DNA from 4 places in the Shewanella sp. GD04112 genome. Region 3 is predicted to be linked to each of the others. Evidence: predicted binding sites of a transcription regulator. Region 3 holds the regulator's gene; each other region holds the start of a gene.
The links. Region 3 encodes sigma-54, which starts transcription at its own class of promoters, with help from an activator protein. Its sites were predicted from a motif close to GTTGGCACGNNNNTNGNNT; they were not measured.
Positions count from the first base shown of each region.

Region 1: a site for sigma-54 is predicted at 2,528-2,546, ahead of N7386_RS04315 (nitric-oxide reductase large subunit). Genes of this name have one in related genera too.
Region 2: a site for sigma-54 is predicted at 2,086-2,104, ahead of flhA (flagellar biosynthesis protein FlhA). Genes of this name have one in related genera too.
Region 4: a site for sigma-54 is predicted at 2,374-2,392, ahead of N7386_RS02775 (TorF family putative porin). Genes of this name have one in related genera too.

Region 1 is NZ_JAOEAL010000001.1:972,035-976,226, forward strand. Features, by position in the region: gene norR (nitric oxide reductase transcriptional regulator NorR) at 1-5, opposite strand, end outside; gene N7386_RS04315 (nitric-oxide reductase large subunit) at 198-2,483, opposite strand; gene N7386_RS04320 (potassium/proton antiporter) at 3,106-4,192, shown strand, end outside.
Region 2 is NZ_JAOEAL010000001.1:1,514,776-1,518,967, reverse strand. Features, by position in the region: gene flhA (flagellar biosynthesis protein FlhA) at 1-2,049, opposite strand, end outside; gene flhB (flagellar biosynthesis protein FlhB) at 2,168-3,298, opposite strand; gene fliR (flagellar biosynthetic protein FliR) at 3,316-4,113, opposite strand; gene fliQ (flagellar biosynthesis protein FliQ) at 4,118-4,192, opposite strand, start outside.
Region 3 is NZ_JAOEAL010000001.1:783,690-787,881, forward strand. Features, by position in the region: gene rapZ (RNase adapter RapZ) at 1-298, opposite strand, end outside; gene ptsN (PTS IIA-like nitrogen regulatory protein PtsN) at 295-738, opposite strand; gene hpf (ribosome hibernation promoting factor) at 741-1,028, opposite strand; gene N7386_RS03455 (RNA polymerase factor sigma-54) at 1,057-2,532, opposite strand; gene lptB (LPS export ABC transporter ATP-binding protein) at 2,638-3,369, opposite strand; gene lptA (lipopolysaccharide transport periplasmic protein LptA) at 3,366-3,917, opposite strand; gene lptC (LPS export ABC transporter periplasmic protein LptC) at 3,904-4,192, opposite strand, start outside.
Region 4 is NZ_JAOEAL010000001.1:627,595-631,786, forward strand. Features, by position in the region: gene N7386_RS02765 (GGDEF domain-containing response regulator) at 1-466, shown strand, start outside; gene rimK (30S ribosomal protein S6--L-glutamate ligase) at 633-1,538, shown strand; gene N7386_RS02775 (TorF family putative porin) at 1,589-2,281, opposite strand; gene N7386_RS02780 (HU family DNA-binding protein) at 2,570-2,842, opposite strand; gene N7386_RS02785 (response regulator) at 2,989-3,786, opposite strand; gene N7386_RS02790 (hypothetical protein) at 3,861-4,192, opposite strand, start outside.

The sequences.
Region 1 (4,192 bases), 190 kb from region 3:
GCCATAAAAACTCCTGCAGCGAGGTTCCCCTGATTTATAGCATTGATTGTTATATTGACACAGGTTGTTTAGACACTGCTAACCGTTAATGCGGTAAGGCTATAAAAGCGTGGTAAACGATAAACGGCGCAGGCCATCAAACTAAGCAACCAAGGTGCCTAAACGGCACCTTGGTCAGACAGGATTAATCGTTGTGATTAGTGATTTGTTTGTAAAACTTCCTGTTGCACTTTGGCCGGTTTATTCAGGGCTTTTCTTATCAAATCGATTAAGAAGGCACCCATTAAGAGACCGCCGATACTGAAGATTATATCTCCAAACATACGCATCCAAACCAGCTTTTCAACCAGTGGACTATGGATCACTTCTGGTGAGCGGGCGAACCAGTATCCATGGTCGATGACGGCAAAAAACTGCGTAATCCCCACGGGTAATAACGACATGAACACCATAGCTGCTAGGCCAATGTTGAGGCTCCAGAAGGCGCCTTTGAGTATTTTGTCATTCCACTGCATATTGCCGGTGAGGCCCCGCAGACAGAAGAGCATCAAGCCCATGCCCAGCATACCGTACACGCCCATAAAGGCGGCGTGACCATGGGTGGCCGTGGTGTTTAATCCTTGAATGTAATAGAGCGAGATAGGTGGATTGATTAAGAAGCCCAGCATACCTGCTCCGACTAAGTTCCAAAACGCGGTCGCCACAAAGAACATTATCGTCCAGTGATAACGTTGCATCCAGCCACTGGCTTTACGCAGACGGTAGGTTTCCATCGCTTCAAAACCAATTATGGCGAGGGGAACGACTTCTAAGGCGGAGAAGATGGCGCCCCAGGCGATCACTGAGGTCGGGGTGCCAGTAAAGTAGAGGTGGTGTAGGGTGCCAATCAAACCTCCGGTTAAGAAGATCACCGTTGTAAATAACACCGCACCGTTGGCACTGCGACCGCGGATTAACCCTAAACGTACCAACATCAAGGCGATAACGGCGGTGGCAAAGGTCTCGAAGAAGCCCTCAACCCACAGGTGCACTACCCACCAACGCCAATATTCTGCAATCGCTAAGTTGGCGTGTTTACCCATAAAGAGGCCTGCGCCATAGAACAAACCAATTGCCACGCAAGAGGCATAGAGTACCCAAATCACAGGGCGCATCTCGCCTTGCACTTTAAGGGCGGGTTTGATGGCTGCGGTGACTAAGGCAAGCCAAATCAATAATCCGACGAGGAGTAAGATTTGCCATACTCGGCCAAGATCTATGTACTCATATCCTTGATGACCAAAGAGGAAGTTCATATCGAGGTCAAAATACTGCTGCACCCCAATCCATTCGCCCGCCATGGAGCCAAGCACCACGACGACTAAGGCTACCCAGAGTACGTTAACGCCGAGACGCTGATATTTAGGCTCATAACCCGATAAGGCGGGAGCAATATACAGCCCAGTACCTAACCAGACCGTGGCTATCCAAAATACCGCTAATTGGGTGTGCCAGGTACGAGTCACTGAGTAGGGCAGTATTTCTGAAATCGGTAAACCGTAAAACTCTTGGCCTTCAACCGCATAGTGGGCTGTGATCCCGCCGAGTAAAATTTGCAGTAAGAACAGTCCTATTGCCGTGATGAAGTATTTGCCGACGGCTTTTTGTGAGGCGGTGGGTTTAGTGAAAAACAGCGGATCTTGCTCCGAGGGCTTGGGCAGGCTTTCATGCTTGCCGCTCGCATGGTGCCAGATCAATCCGCCAATCCCCGCAATTAAGGTCACAATACTGAGTATCGACCAGACGATATTATCCGAGGTCGGTGTATTGCCTAGTTGGGGATCGAAGGGCCAGTTATTGGTGTAGGTATAGGGGGCATCGGGGCGCTCGGTGATTGCCGCCCAGGCTCCCCAAAAGAGAAATGCATTGAGTTGTTCGCGGCGCACTAGATCGGGCACAGTGCCTTCTTTCATGGCGTATTGTTCACGAAGGTTGCTGAGTTCTGGATCGCTGCCAAACAGGGATAAATAATGCTGCTCGACCTTATTTATCGCCTCGATACGAGTGTCGGACAAGCGGATCAGCACAGTGCCATCGGCCTGTGGCTCGACGCTGTTATGGCGTAAATCTTCCCTTAATGCCTGCTCAAGCCCAGCCTTTTGTTGGGAGTTTAATTGGGCAAACGGCGTTTGATATTGCTGCTCAGCGCGAATATCGAGCCAAGCTTCGGCTTCTCTGTGTAACCAGTCAGCGGTCCAATCGGGGGCAACATAAGAGCCATGTCCCCAAACCGAACCCAGTTGATGGCCGCCCATGGAGCGCCAGACCAATTGACCTTGTTCGATATCATTTTCGCTAAACACAACCTGACCATTTACATCGGTAAATGCAGTGGGGATCGGCGGTTTTTCCCGATAAATTTCACTGCCGATGCTCAGCAGGACAGTGAATGAAGCAATCAGCACAACTAACAGTGCGATAGCGGTGAGTTTTTGTTTGCTCATAAGTCTCCTTGATGCAACGTCATTTTGATACGTTTCACCTGCTATTGCGTAATACGTGCCAAACCTTTTTGTTGTTGAAAATAAAGAAGAATATAAATTTTACCCTATGCTTGATTGTCTTTTTGATACTGAATGTTGATTGTTGATATGACAGTGATTGTCTTTATGACATCTTTAGAGGCTTGTATGTCGATAACACAATGGAAAAGGTGATTTTATCTATGCTTTCAAGTTATTGCAGAGTTTAACTGGACTTAAGCCGACTTTTAGCGAATACAGCATATTTTTATATGGTTATCCTCGCGATTTTGGCGGTATACAGTGAGTTTATATGGAATGAAATTTTAAAATATATTGATAAATATAGATTTTATCTTGTTTATGAGCTTGGGTTCATGTTCGGTAGGCGTTTGTGGTTGTACTGGTTTTTATGTAAAAGTTAGTCAAAATGGCCTTTCACTGAAGATTTGGATGTAGATGTTTGAAATTTAATATTTAAAACTCCATTAATTTGCATTTTTTATGCTAGTATAGAAACACAAAAATTTTCAATTGAGTCATTTTTAATCTAGGTGATTTCTTTATCGTTTAACTAAACACTCTTGTATTTAAGGAGGCATGTGTGGATGCAGATTCCATCAATAGTTTTTTTCTGATCGGTGCCTTGCTTGCCGCTGTGAGTGTTTTGTTAAGTCCCGTGTCTTCGCGCTTGGGTATCCCTATCTTATTAATTTTCCTCGCTGTAGGGATTTTAGCTGGGGAGGATGGTCCCGGCGGCATTCTGTTTGACGACTACTCAACCGCTTATCTTGTCAGTAACTTAGCCTTAGCCATTATCTTGCTCGATGGCGGTATGCGCACGCGGGTCGCGAGCTTTAGGGTGGCACTGTGGCCAGCATTATCGCTGGCGACCTTTGGGGTCGCTATTACCACCAGTATCACGGGCGTGATGGCCGCATGGTTATTTGACCTACACTGGTTGCAAGGCTTGCTTGTGGGGGCAATTGTCGGCTCCACCGATGCGGCGGCGGTATTCTCACTATTAAAGGGACGTAGCCTTAACGAACGTGTAGGCGCGACACTGGAAATCGAATCGGGCAGTAACGACCCAATGGCGGTGTTTTTAACCGTGACCCTGATTGCCATCCTCGCTAATGTGGACGCCGAGTTATCCGTAAGCTTTATGCTTATAAGCTTTATCAAGCAGTTTGGCTTGGGGATTTTCCTCGGCCTCGGCGGGGGTTGGCTGCTGTGGAAGTTGGTGAATTTAAGCAAGCTTGCCGAAGGCTTGTATTCGATTTTAGTGCTCAGTGGCGGCCTGATGATTTATGCCGCCTCGAACAAACTCGGCGGTAGCGGCATTCTGTCGATTTATCTCGTCGGTCTCTTCCTCGGTAATAAGCCAACTCGTGGTCGCCATTCAATCTTAAACGTGTTGGATGGCATGACTTGGGTCAGCCAAATCGGTATGTTCCTCGTATTAGGGCTGCTGCTCACACCGTCTGACTTGTTGGATATTTGGTTACCGGGCTTAGCGTTAGCCTTTGGGATGATCCTGTTTGCCAGACCGTTAGCCGTATGGCTCAGCTTGCTGCCCTTTAAGAGTTTTAGCAGTCGTGACCGTTGGTTTATTTCTTGGGTCGGACTGCGTGGCGCCGTGCCGATTATTTTAGCGGTATTCCCTATGATGGCGGGATTACCGGGCGCTC
Region 2 (4,192 bases), 730 kb from region 3:
TTGGTAAGAAATCACTCTGAGATTAGGAATAGTATATTTAACAAAGCGAGACAGTGTCGCACGTAACATACCTGACGTTAGCAAAATAGCGGGCTGACCAACCATTTCTTGCTTTTGAGCGGCATCCGCTAAGGATTGCTGCATACGCTCTGCAAGACCTGGTTCGATATTTGGGCCATCGCCACCGGTTGCTTGCATTGACTGATGCAACATCTGTTCCAACTCTGGCGCCAAAGTTATGACAGGTATTTCAAGTTCAGGACCCGAGATCTCTTGAACTATCATGCGCTTCAATGCGATACGCACTGCCGCCGTTAACACTTCAGTATCGTTACTCTTAGTGCCGTATTCTAACAAAGTTTGCACTATGGTACGCAAGTCTCTGACAGAAACTCCTTCATTTAATAGGTTTTGCATCACTTTTACGACATTTCCGAGCGGCATCACATCAGGAATAAAGCCATCCACCAGCTTAGGCGAATGCTTAGCAAGCATATCCATCAGTTGTTGCACTTCTTCGTAGCCTAAGAGTTTCGCCGCATTATTCGTCAATATTTGGCTAATATGGGTTGCCACCACTGTCGCGGCATCCACCACGGTATAACCTAAGGTTTGTGCATGTTCACGCAGCTCAGGGGCAATCCACACGGCTTCGAGACCAAAGGCTGGATCACGTGTTTCGATACCATCGAGCTTGCCATAAACTTGGCCAGGGTTGATGGCAAGTTCGCAGTCATGGCGAATATCCGCCTCTCCAACCACCACGCCCATTAACGAGATGCGGTAGGCATTGGGTGATAAATCGAGGTTGTCACGAATATGTACCGCAGGCACCAAGAAGCCCAGCTCTTGAGAAAGTTTTTTACGTACCCCTTTGATCCGGCTCAGTAATTCCCCACCTTGTCCCTTATCGACTAATGGGATCAAACGGTAACCTACTTCCAGACCAATAGTGTCAACATGGTGTACATCGTCCCAGCTAAGTTCTTTAGGTTCTCTTTCGGCTCTTTCCGTTGGGCCCGTTTTGACTTGCTCAAGGGCTTTAGTACGTTTGGCTTCATTACGTTTGAAGATAAAGTAAGCGGCTCCAGCTGTGATCACGGCAAAGCTTAAAAACGCCATATGTGGCATGCCAGGCACAATCCCCATGACAAAGAGTACGCCAGCCGCAATACTGAGCGACTTGTGACTGTCAAACATCTGACTGATCAGCATCTGGCCCATATCGCCAGATTCATTTTGACGGGTCACCATCAACGCCGCAGCGATTGACAGTAATAGACCAGGAATTTGCGCGACGAGACCGTCACCAATGGTTAACAGGGTATAAATTTCAACGGCTTGGGAGAATGTCAAACCGTGCTGCACAATCCCGATAATAAACCCACCGAGAATGTTGATAACTAAGATCATGATACCGGCAATCGCATCACCCTTCACAAACTTAGATGCACCGTCCATTGCGCCATAGAAGTCCGCTTCGCGGGTCACCTCGGCGCGTCTGGTTCTGGCTTGATCTTGATTAATAATACCTGCGTTCAAGTCGGCATCGATGGCCATTTGCTTGCCCGGCATCGCATCTAAGGTAAAGCGAGCACTCACCTCGGCAATACGGCCAGCACCTTTAGTTACAACGGCAAAGTTGATAATAATCAAGATGATAAATACAACTAGGCCCACGGCATAGTTACCGCCAATCACCACGGAGCCGAAGGCCTCAATCACCTTACCGGCGGCGTCACCACCATTGTGACCTTCGAGTAATACCACACGGGTCGATGCCACGTTAAGCGCGAGTCGCAGCAATGTCGCGACTAATAAAACAGTTGGAAAAGCAGCAAAGTCTAAGGGTCTGTCGGTATAAATCGCGACAAGAAGAACAATCAAAGCCAAGGCAATGTTAAAAGAAAATAAAACGTCGAGTAGAAACGGCGGGATAGGCAATACAATCATAGCCAATGCCGCAAGCACTAGCATTGGCGTACCTATGCCCTTGAAAGAGCTCAGTTTCAACTGTTTTACTTGGCCTAGGGAGGCTTTAACATCCATTCACAGATACCTAAACTTTGACGTATAACAGCCTGGAAGCAAAAAACGCGCCAACCACTAGCGCTTCAAGTCGTGGTTTTATCTCTGTGAACTATCTCTTCGTTAACCTAACACTTAACTAGTGTTTCAGCTCGTCAGGGATGGGTTGATTAGCAGGGATTGGAATAGGTTTACGGCCACGACCTTTTTGGTACTGGCGTAACTGGAACACATAAGCCAGAACCTGTGCCACCGCGGTAAATAGGCCCTCAGGGATCTGCTGCTCAAGCTTAGTGGTGTGATAAATTGCCCGCGCCAGCGGTGGTGCAGAGACAATCGCAATGTTATGTGCCCTTGCCACTTCGCGGATTTTAAACGCGACTTCATCCACACCTTTAGCGATAACAAAAGGCGCTGCAGAGCGCTTCACATCGTATTTAATGGCCACCGCATAATGCTCAGGGTTCACCACAATCACATCCGCATTGGGAACTTCGGCCATCATGCGTCGCTGCGCTAACTCACGCTGCATTTGGCGTACTCGCCCTTTGACCTCAGGTTTACCTTCGGTATCTTTATACTCGTCTTTCACTTCCTGCTTAGTCATTTTCAGCTGTTTGTTGTGATTCCAGATCTGAAATGGCACATCGATCACCACGATGACTAAGACGGAGGAGCAAAGCAGAATAAACATCCACACTAACAAATCCAGCGCATGATGGACGTTACCGGGGAGATGATCGGCTGACAGGAGTAAAATATCGTTAAAATAATGACTGAGTAGTAAATAAGCCGCGATGGCTACCACAGAAAACTTAGCAATCCCTTTGGTTAATTCAACCAAGGCCTGCACACCAAACATCCGTTTAAAGCCCGCAATCGGGCTCATTTTGCTGGCCTTAGGCATCATGGCTTGGGTGGAGAAGTTCATCCCGCCAAGGGATACGTTACCGATAAATGCCACCACGACAATCAGTAACATAATCTTGAGTAACGGCCAGCCAATCTCGCTTCCCACGACGCCCCATACATTAAACATCTGGTTCGTATCGAAAATCGCAGCGCGATCCATGGTAAAAACGCGCTCAAACACATTGGACAGCGCCTTCGCAATCCCAGGCCCGAGCATATACAAGCCTGTCGCAGCCGAAAGCAACACGGTCGCAGTACCTAACTCTTTTGAACGGGCTACCTGCCCTTTTTCTCGCGCCTGTTCGAGGCGCCTCCCGGTGGGTTCCTCGCTGCGTTCGCCGCTACTTTCTTCAGCCATTACGCGTTCCTATCCGGTTAAAGTATGCCGTCGGCTTGACACTGAAGCCCTAAAATATCACAAAGCAAAAGCTGTGCCGACGCCCAAACCTCTTCGAAATGGGCCATTACGGGGGTCAAGGTTAACCACAAAATGAGCAGTCCACCAATCATAGTGATTGGGAAACCTATCGAGAAAATGTTCAGCTGCGGCGCGGCGCGAGTCATTACCCCAAAGGATAAGTTAACCAGTAGCAAGGCAATAATCGCCGAGAGCGACATGGTCAATGCCGCGCCAAACATATAGGAGCCCCATTCCGCTAGCGCGCGATAACTCGTCAAACTTAACCCTTGATTCGAAATCGGTAAGGTCTCAAAACTGGCGACTAACATTCGGATCATCAACAGGTGTCCATCGACGGCGAGAAAAATCAACGTCGCGAGCAACAAAAAGAAGTTGCCTATCACTGGCGTTTGTTGGCCAGAACCCGGATCGACCATAGAGGCAAAACCTAAGCTGGTTTGCATACCGATGATCTGGCCCGTTAACACAAAGGTTTGCATCACCATTTGAGTCACAAAGCCCATGGCGACGCCAATAATAATTTGCTGAGCGGTAATAAAAACAGCGCTTAAGGAAAAGAGCTCCGCATCCTTAACGGGCGGTAATACTGGCGCAATGGCCAGAGTGATAGCCACCGCTAAGAGTAAACGAACTCGAGTCGGGGTTGTCGTAGCACCAAACACCACCATGACCATCAACATGCTGGTCACGCGAAACAATGGCCACATGTAAGAAGCGATGGTTTGCATTAAGGTGTCGAGCAGCAGCTCCATCGGATTAGCCCACCACTTGGGGAATGCGGTTAACCATTTCGATAAAGAAATCCATGAGGGTTTGCACTAACCAGTGTCC
Region 3 (4,192 bases):
GAGTCTCGCTGTAGCGCTTTAGCAGTACTTTATCGCTGGAGTTTAAGAAGAAGCTGGTAAGTTCAGTGCCCTCTGGCAGGCTAGCAAGCTGTTTGACGAGTACCTTGTCTTGCTCCGGCAGGTTACGCACGTCGACGCTGATGGCGACGAGATCGTTACTGCCCTTGAGCTGTTCGAGTAAGCTGCCAATCAGCGGCAAAGGAAGATTATCGACACAATAGTAGCCGAGATCTTCCAGCACTCTTAGTGCGACCGATTTGCCTGAGCCTGAGCGCCCTGACACTATGACCAGTTTCATCCAGTGATTACCTGATAGAGTTCCGTTTCATCATGCGTCTTGCGCAATTGCTTCAATATTTGCTTGTCGCTGAGCTTTTCAGCCATGCAGGACAAAGTGCTTAAGTGCTGTTGACATTGGTCAGCAGGCACTAGCAGCGCAAATAAAATGTCGACAGGTTGTTTATCGATAGCATCAAAGGCTATCGGCTCCTCACATTTCACCAATATGGCTATGGGTTGTGTTATATCGGTTAATCGACCATGTGGAATGGCGATGCCGTTACCTATACCTGTGCTCCCCATCTTTTCGCGCGCCACTAGGCTTTCGAAGATCTCTTGAGATGAGAGGGTGGGGTACTGGGCAGCGGCTAAGTCGCTGATAAGTTCCAGTACCTTTTTCTTACTGCCCGGAGTGGCGCAGGTCGTGCATTCCGGCCGCAGTATGGTACGAAGTTCCATTGCTAGTGTTTTGTTAACTTCTCTTTGTGTTTAATAACCTGACGATCAAGCTTGTCGATCAGGACGTCTATGGCAGCATACATATCTGCATGCTCTGAAGTCGCGAAGACTTCACCACCGGTGAGGTTTATTCTCGCTTCGGCAATTTGTTGCATTTTCTCAACATTGAGCACAACGTGCACATTATTGATCTGTTCGAAATGACGTTCAAGTTTTGAAAACTTTTCCTCAACATAAGCCCGTAACGATTCAGTAATCTCGATATGGTGTCCACTCAGGTTTATTTGCATATAAACGTCCTCCGATTTCCACTTTAGGCTATAAACTTTTACGCTGATTGGAAGGGGGAATAAGCATCGCCTCTCGGTACTTCGCAATGGTTCTGCGCGCAACGTTAATTCCCTGTTCTGCCAGAAGTTGTGCCATCTTGCTGTCGCTTAATGGTTTTTTCTGGTTTTCCGCTGCAACCAGTTTCTTAATGAAGGCTCTGATTGCCGTGGATGAGCACTCACCGCCATCATCAGTCCCGACGTGGCTTGAGAAGAAATATTTTAGTTCAAAAAGTCCCTTTGGGGTATGCATGTATTTTTGTGTGGTCACCCGTGAAATGGTGGACTCATGCATCTCTACCGCCTCGGCGATATCGTTTAGGACCATAGGTTTCATGGCTTCTTCACCGTATTCGAAGAAGCCCTGTTGATATTGCACTATGCAGTTTGCCACCTTGAGCAGTGTTTCGTTACGGCTTTCAAGGCTTTTGATAAACCACTTGGCTTCTTGCAGATGCCCGCGGATAAATTGGCTATCGGCTTGGCTTTTAGTGCTGCGTGCCATGGCTGCATATTGTTGATTAACATTGATTTTTGGCATGCAGTCCGGGTTTAACTCGACCACCCAGCGGCCATTTTTCTTCGATACCGACACATCGGGGATGACATATTCTTCATCAACAGGGGTGATGAGTAAGCCGGGGCGAGGGTTTAAGGTTTGGATGAGGGCAATGCTATCGCGCAGATCATCTTCCTTAAGCTTGGTCTTACGCATTAACAATCTAAAGTCGCGGGCGGCGATCAGATCTAAATGATCTTTGATCAACATGCGGGCGTTTTCGAGGTGTGGAGTATCCGGCGCAAAGTGGGAGAGTTGGATAAGCAGACATTCGCTTAAATCCCTTGCGGCGACACCAACGGGATCGAAGTGTTGAATGCGCTTGAGTACGGCTTCGACTTCATCCAGTTCTATCTCTGGATTGCCCATGGCCTCGAGGATATCTTCAGTACTTTGAGTGAGATAACCCTGATCGTCGATGGCATCAATAATCGCGGTGGCGATGGCTAAATCGGTTTCAGAGAAGGGCGTGAGGTTTTTCTGCCATTCTAAATGTTCGTACAGGCCTTCACTGGTTTCCCCTTGGAAGGGCATGTCATCTTCACGGCTGGCGCCAGCACCTGAGTTTGGTGATGCGGTAAAGACTTCATCCCAAGTGGTGTCCATGGGGAGTTCTTCGGGCAGGGATTCTTTGGTCAGCGACTCGGCAATGTCTACGGTGGAATTGTCTTGTTCCTGTGGCTGAGCTGTCGTTTCGCTAAAGTCGGTATCGGCGATATCTTGCTTACGTTCGGTAGGCGCGTCGAATTGCTCCTCTTCCAGCTCGAGAAGAGGATTAGAGTCTAAGGCTTGCTGGATCTCTTGCTGCAGTTCCAATGACGACAATTGCAACAGACGAATGGCCTGTTGAAGTTGTGGCGTCATGGTTAACTGTTGACCCAGTTTGAGCTGGAGTGACGCTTTCATGTTACCGCTGATCCCTACGTTATTATTTTGAATTTAGGCCGCTTGTTATCATATTGATGGTGCTGATAAGCCAAAATTCAAGGCTAATTGGCTCTGTTTAAGTAACTATAGCCTGAATTGTTCACCTAAGTACACAGCCCTAACTTGCTGATTGTCTAAGATCTCTGCGGGAGTTCCTTCGGCAATCAGGTTTCCGTGACTGACAATGTAAGCATGTTCACAGACGTCTAAGGTTTCGCGCACATTGTGGTCTGTGATCAGTACCCCAAGGCCTCGGCTCTTGAGTTGTTCGATGATTTTCTTGATATCGATAACCGAAATCGGGTCGACACCGGCGAAGGGTTCATCGAGCAGAATAAACTTAGGATTGGCCGCTAAGGCGCGGGCAATTTCGACGCGGCGACGTTCACCGCCCGATAACGACATGCCTTGGCTATCGCGAATATGGGTGATATGGAACTCTTCGAGCAGATGTTCCAGCTCTTCTTCGCGTTGATCGCGATTGAGCTCTTTACGGGTTTGCAGTACCGCCATGATATTGTCGTGCACGGTCAGCTTGCGAAAGATACTGGCTTCCTGTGGCAGGTAACCAATGCCTTTGCGGGCGCGCAGGTGCATAGGATCGGCAGTTAAATCATCATCGTCGATAAAGATATGGCCTTTATCACTTTTGACTAAGCCCACGACCATGTAAAAGGTGGTGGTTTTACCTGCGCCGTTTGGGCCGAGTAGGCCGACGACTTGACCCGTTTTGACCGTCAGACTGACATCTTTCACAACCTGACGACTCTTATAACTCTTAGCGAGATTCTGTGCTTTTAAGGTGATTTGGGTCATTTAGAATCCTGTTTTTTCACAGGTTTGTCCGCTGGCTGATTCTTGAGCTCTTCCTGATAGTTGTCAGGTTGAATAATGGTAATCACGCGATCATCGCCGCTACCCGTGCTCTCAGCGATTAGTTTCTGCTGAATAATATCGTAACGGATAAGGTTACCCGTCACTTGGCTACCCGCTTGGTCTAGGGTCGCTGAGCCTGTTAAGGTCAGGGTGCGGGTCGCCATTTCGTAGCGAATTTCTTTGGCGCTCGCCGAAGCTGGGCGTCCATCGTCGAGAATTTGGCTGTAAGTCGCAGGATTCCCCGTTGCCACTAAAATCTTGCTGTTTTCCCCTTCGGCAGAAAATGCACGTAGTTGATCCGCATGGATTTTAATCGAGCCTTGGGTGACTTCAACCGGACCGAAGAAAATGATCTGGTTGTTTTTAATGTCCGCAGTTTGGCTAACGGCTTTAATTTTCACTTCTTGCTGTAAGTCACCGACCTTGGCGAAGGCGCTCATGCTGGTGATTAGCATTAGGCCGGCAAGTAATATGTTATTTTGCTTCATAGGTTCCTACTACCTGACTGGTCAATTGCACTTCCTGCGCGTTAAGGTCGGCATAAAGGCCTTGCCCTTGAATATTAAAATCTTTCCCTGTGACGTAAATGATGCGGTCAGAGGTCATTATCATAGTGTTGAGATCGAGTTCTAAAAAACTGGTGGACAATGTCTGTATGGGTTCACCAGGGCTGATGGCATCGATAATAACATTATTTTCTAATACAACCTTGCCGGTATCTTTATTGAGTCGACCTTGGTCGGCTCGGATCTGCCATTTTGCT
Region 4 (4,192 bases), 160 kb from region 3:
TGATCTATATGAAAAAATTGTCCATGCCCTCGAGGTGACCGGATTAGATGCGAAAGCGCTAGAGCTTGAGATTACCGAAAACAGCTTAATTGAAGAACCCCATGAACATGCCAAGGTGCTCGATAGAATTGCGCAACTTGGAGTGCGATTTGCACTCGATGACTTCGGTACAGGCTTTTCATCCCTAGAACATATAAAACTCTTTCCAATCAGTGTATTAAAAATTGATAAGAGCTTTATTGCCTCCTACGATAAGGATGACAAAGATACGCGGTTACTCGCGGCATTACTCAATTTCGCCTATGGTTTTAACGTGACATCGGTTGCCGAAGGCATTGAAACGGCTGAACAAGCCGAGTTTTGCACCGCACGAAATTGCAATGTGCTCCAAGGGTATTTATTTTCGCGGCCCTTAGAAGCGAGCGAATTTGAGGCCAAGTACATTACTCCACTACTTACAAAATAATGACCCTAAATTGTGAAGATTATCTTACGTTTGGCTAAGGCTGAGGTTTTCGTCTGGTGAGGAATATTTTCTTGCTTTACACTCAGCAATAGACAAATATCAGCGCCCCTTTCTGATGCAGTGTGCACAGAGCTTCAATCACAGTGTTTAATTTGGTCATTTGGCAATGAAAATAGGTATCTTATCCCAGTTCCCTGAGTTGTATTCCACCCGACGCCTAGTGGCGGCCTGCGAGAGCCGTGGTCATGAGGCTGTGGTTATTAATACCTTGAATTGCTACATGAATATCAACTCCATCAAGCCGAGCATTCATTACCAAGGCCAAGAATTAACGGGGTTCGATGCCATTATCCCGCGCATTCACGCCAGCGTGACCTTTTATGGCTGCGCGGTAGTGCGCCAGTTCGAAATGATGGGGGTATTTGCCGCCAATGACTCTATTTCAATCGCGCGTTCACGGGACAAGTTACGCGCGCTGCAATTACTTTCTCGCAAAGGCATTGGCATGCCTATTACTGGATTTGCCAATAAACCTAATGATATTCCCGATTTGATTAACATGGTGGGCGGCGCGCCCTTAGTGATTAAGTTGCTGGAAGGCACACAAGGGATTGGCGTGGTATTGGCCGAAACTAAAACCGCTGCCGAGAGCGTGATCGAAGCCTTTTTAGGGCTGAAAGCCAATATTATGGTGCAGGAATATATTAAGGAGTCCAACGGCAGCGATATTCGCTGTTTTGTGGTCGGCGATAAAGTGGTGGCTTCGATGAAGCGCCAAGGACCCGAAGGAGATTTTCGCTCTAACCTGCACTTAGGTGGCTGCGGTGAAAAAGTGAAAATCACCCCTGCGGAGCGCAAGATGGCGGTCGCCGCAGTGAAAGCCATGGGCTTAGTGGTGGCGGGCGTCGATATTTTACGCTCGAATCGCGGTCCGTTGATCCTTGAGGTGAACTCGGCGCCCGGTATTGAAGGGATTGAACAGACCACGGGGATCTCGGTCACTGAACCCATCGTAGAGTACATTGAGAAGATGGTATCGGCGCGTAAATCGAATCGCGCCGTGATTGCCTAATAAAAAACGCCGCGATTATCGCGACGTTTTTGTTTTACTCGCGCTTAATCTTATAAATCAAAGCCGTAGGAATAGCCTAAAACTACCTTGGCATCATCACCCTGCAGATCTGTATCTGACACCATAAATGACACGGTTCCCATGCTGGTATCGGCACTCAGAGTAACGTTGTAATCTGCGTAGTTATCTTCGCCAAACCAAGATTCAACCACATCGCCACTGGAGTAGCCGTAGTGCAAAGACAGGCTGAGTTTATCCGTCAGCGGGAAAGATGCTGTGGCCGCAAGGTAACTCATATCCTTGTTATCTAATGGCTCGGCTGCGACATCATCACCCGCATTGATCACCTGTGAGTAACTGAGTTCAAACCATTTCCAGGTGATAGCGCCGTGCAGTTCACCAAAATCGATGCTGCCTTCGGCATCGGGATAAGCGTAGTAGAGGTAACCAATATCGTAGCTGAGGTCTTCGGTGATGTTGCCGCCGTAGCCTGCGTAGAGATCCAACTCATAGCTTGTATCGTCGCCAAAGTCGACATTCGATGCCCAAGTGCCAGCATAGAATCCGGAGTCATGGCTGTAGTCTATGCCTCCTTGGATAGCGACCGAATCATTGGTTTGAGTGACCCCGCGCCATAGATAGTTAGACGTGCCGCCAATATTGCCGGACACGGCCGCAAAGGCGTTGGTGGTTAGTAACAATCCCGTCGATAATGCCAAAACGCTGTACAGTGATTTTCTCATTCTCATCCCCTCGATTGACTTATTTATCGATTCACTCATGTCACCACCGAGCGGGTGACATTGGTGCATCATGGTTTTTTCTGATAAGGGAATTGCTAATCACATGCCATTATTTGAACATCATTAAAAACAAATGGTTACAAAATCATTGTTAATAAAATGTTTTAAAATGCTCAAAAATGGAGCGGTGCGCGCACTGTATTTGTGCAAATAATCATCTTTCATGCTTTTCGCCGGGCAAAAAAACGCCCCACAAAGGAGGCGTTTTATAGAATGATGTCGAGCGAATTAGTTCACACTATCACGCAAGGTTTTACCCGCTTTAAACTTAGGCACAGTGGCTTCAGCGATCTGGATTTCTTTACCTGTCTGTGGGTTACGGCCAGTACGAGCTGCGCGAGTCGTGGTTTCAAAAGAGCCAAATCCAACGATAGAGATCTTGTCACCGTTTTTCATTGATTCAGTAATAGCTGCTTCGAAAGATTTCAATGCACGTGCTGCTTCAGCTTTAGTGATATCGGCATTTTCTGCAATCTTGGCAATAAGTTCAGTTTTGTTCATCTTTATTGTCTCTTCTTTCCGTAGATTTATTAAGTCAGCGTGCCTAACATGCCACAAGGTTTAGCCGTTGGAAAGCCCTTTGCTGCGGGCTTGTGTCCTATAAGTAACAAAAATGCAGAATATTTACCCCATTCGTGACTTAGGTTTTATTCTTCGAGCAGTTGATATAAGAGCTGCTTCACCAATTTGGGTTCGAAGGGTTTATCGCACAGGGCATTGACTCCCGCCTGAGAGACATTGCTCAGGTGAGCATCATTCGCTTCCGAAGACACCATTAGGATAGGCACATGGGATTGCTGGCTTTCATTACGGATAAATTGAGTGAGTGCTAGGCCATCAACACTGGGCATATTGTAATCGGTAATGATCAGGTCAAACATATTATTACGCATTAACTCAATGGCTTGAGCGCCATCTTCCGCTTCGGTGATCTGCTTGATCCCAAGGTTGCCAATGGTACGTTTAATCACATTGCGCGCCATGCGGCTGTCATCGACCACGAGCACACGCACGTCATGCACATCGAAGTGACTTAGGTCGAGTTCATCGTGGCTGAGCAAATCGATGGTCGCATTCAGCGCCTTACCTAAGTGTTCGGCATTAAAAGGTTTTGGCAGAATCGCGACCACGCCAGACTGGCGGAAAATTTCTAATTGCTCGCGGCGACATTCGCTCGAAACCAACATAAATTGAATGTCTTTATATTCGCTGTTGGTGCGCAGGTAGCTTAAAAACTCGGTCGCGGTGCCATCTTCAAAATACATGGCACTGGCGATGAGATCCGGCTTGTGGCGGGCAATCAACTCCCTTGCTTGGGTCAAACTTGCGGCATTTTGGATGCTGATAATGCCTTCTTGCTGTAAACGCTTGATGATAATGCGGCGCTGGGTTTCCGATGGCTCAACAATGAGAATCGAGAGTTCGCTAGGCGATAAATGAGTCATAGTGGCTGGCTTTATCAGGTCTTTTAGGGAGCCGTTAACTTAGGCTAGAAACAAGGGCTTAGCAATAAACAAGCTTACGCTTTTACCTTTGCGGTTAAATAATGATGGGTGATGCGGGAAAAGGCTACCCAATACTGTACTAACAATAAGGCGATGATGCTTAAGACTAAGGGCAACATAGGGATGTTGTGACCTTCAACCACTACTTTGACGTCTTGCGGGGTAATTTGATAGGCGATAATCGCGGTAATCCCCAATGCCGACAGGCCTAAGGTTTGTAATCCAATATAAATTTTCAGCACTAAGCTAGACCAAGGTGCCTGTGTGAGTATGCCAAACAAAACCGGCAATACACCTAAGCTAAAGAGGTCGAATGAACCGGTAGCAACGGCACGTAGTAGTGCTG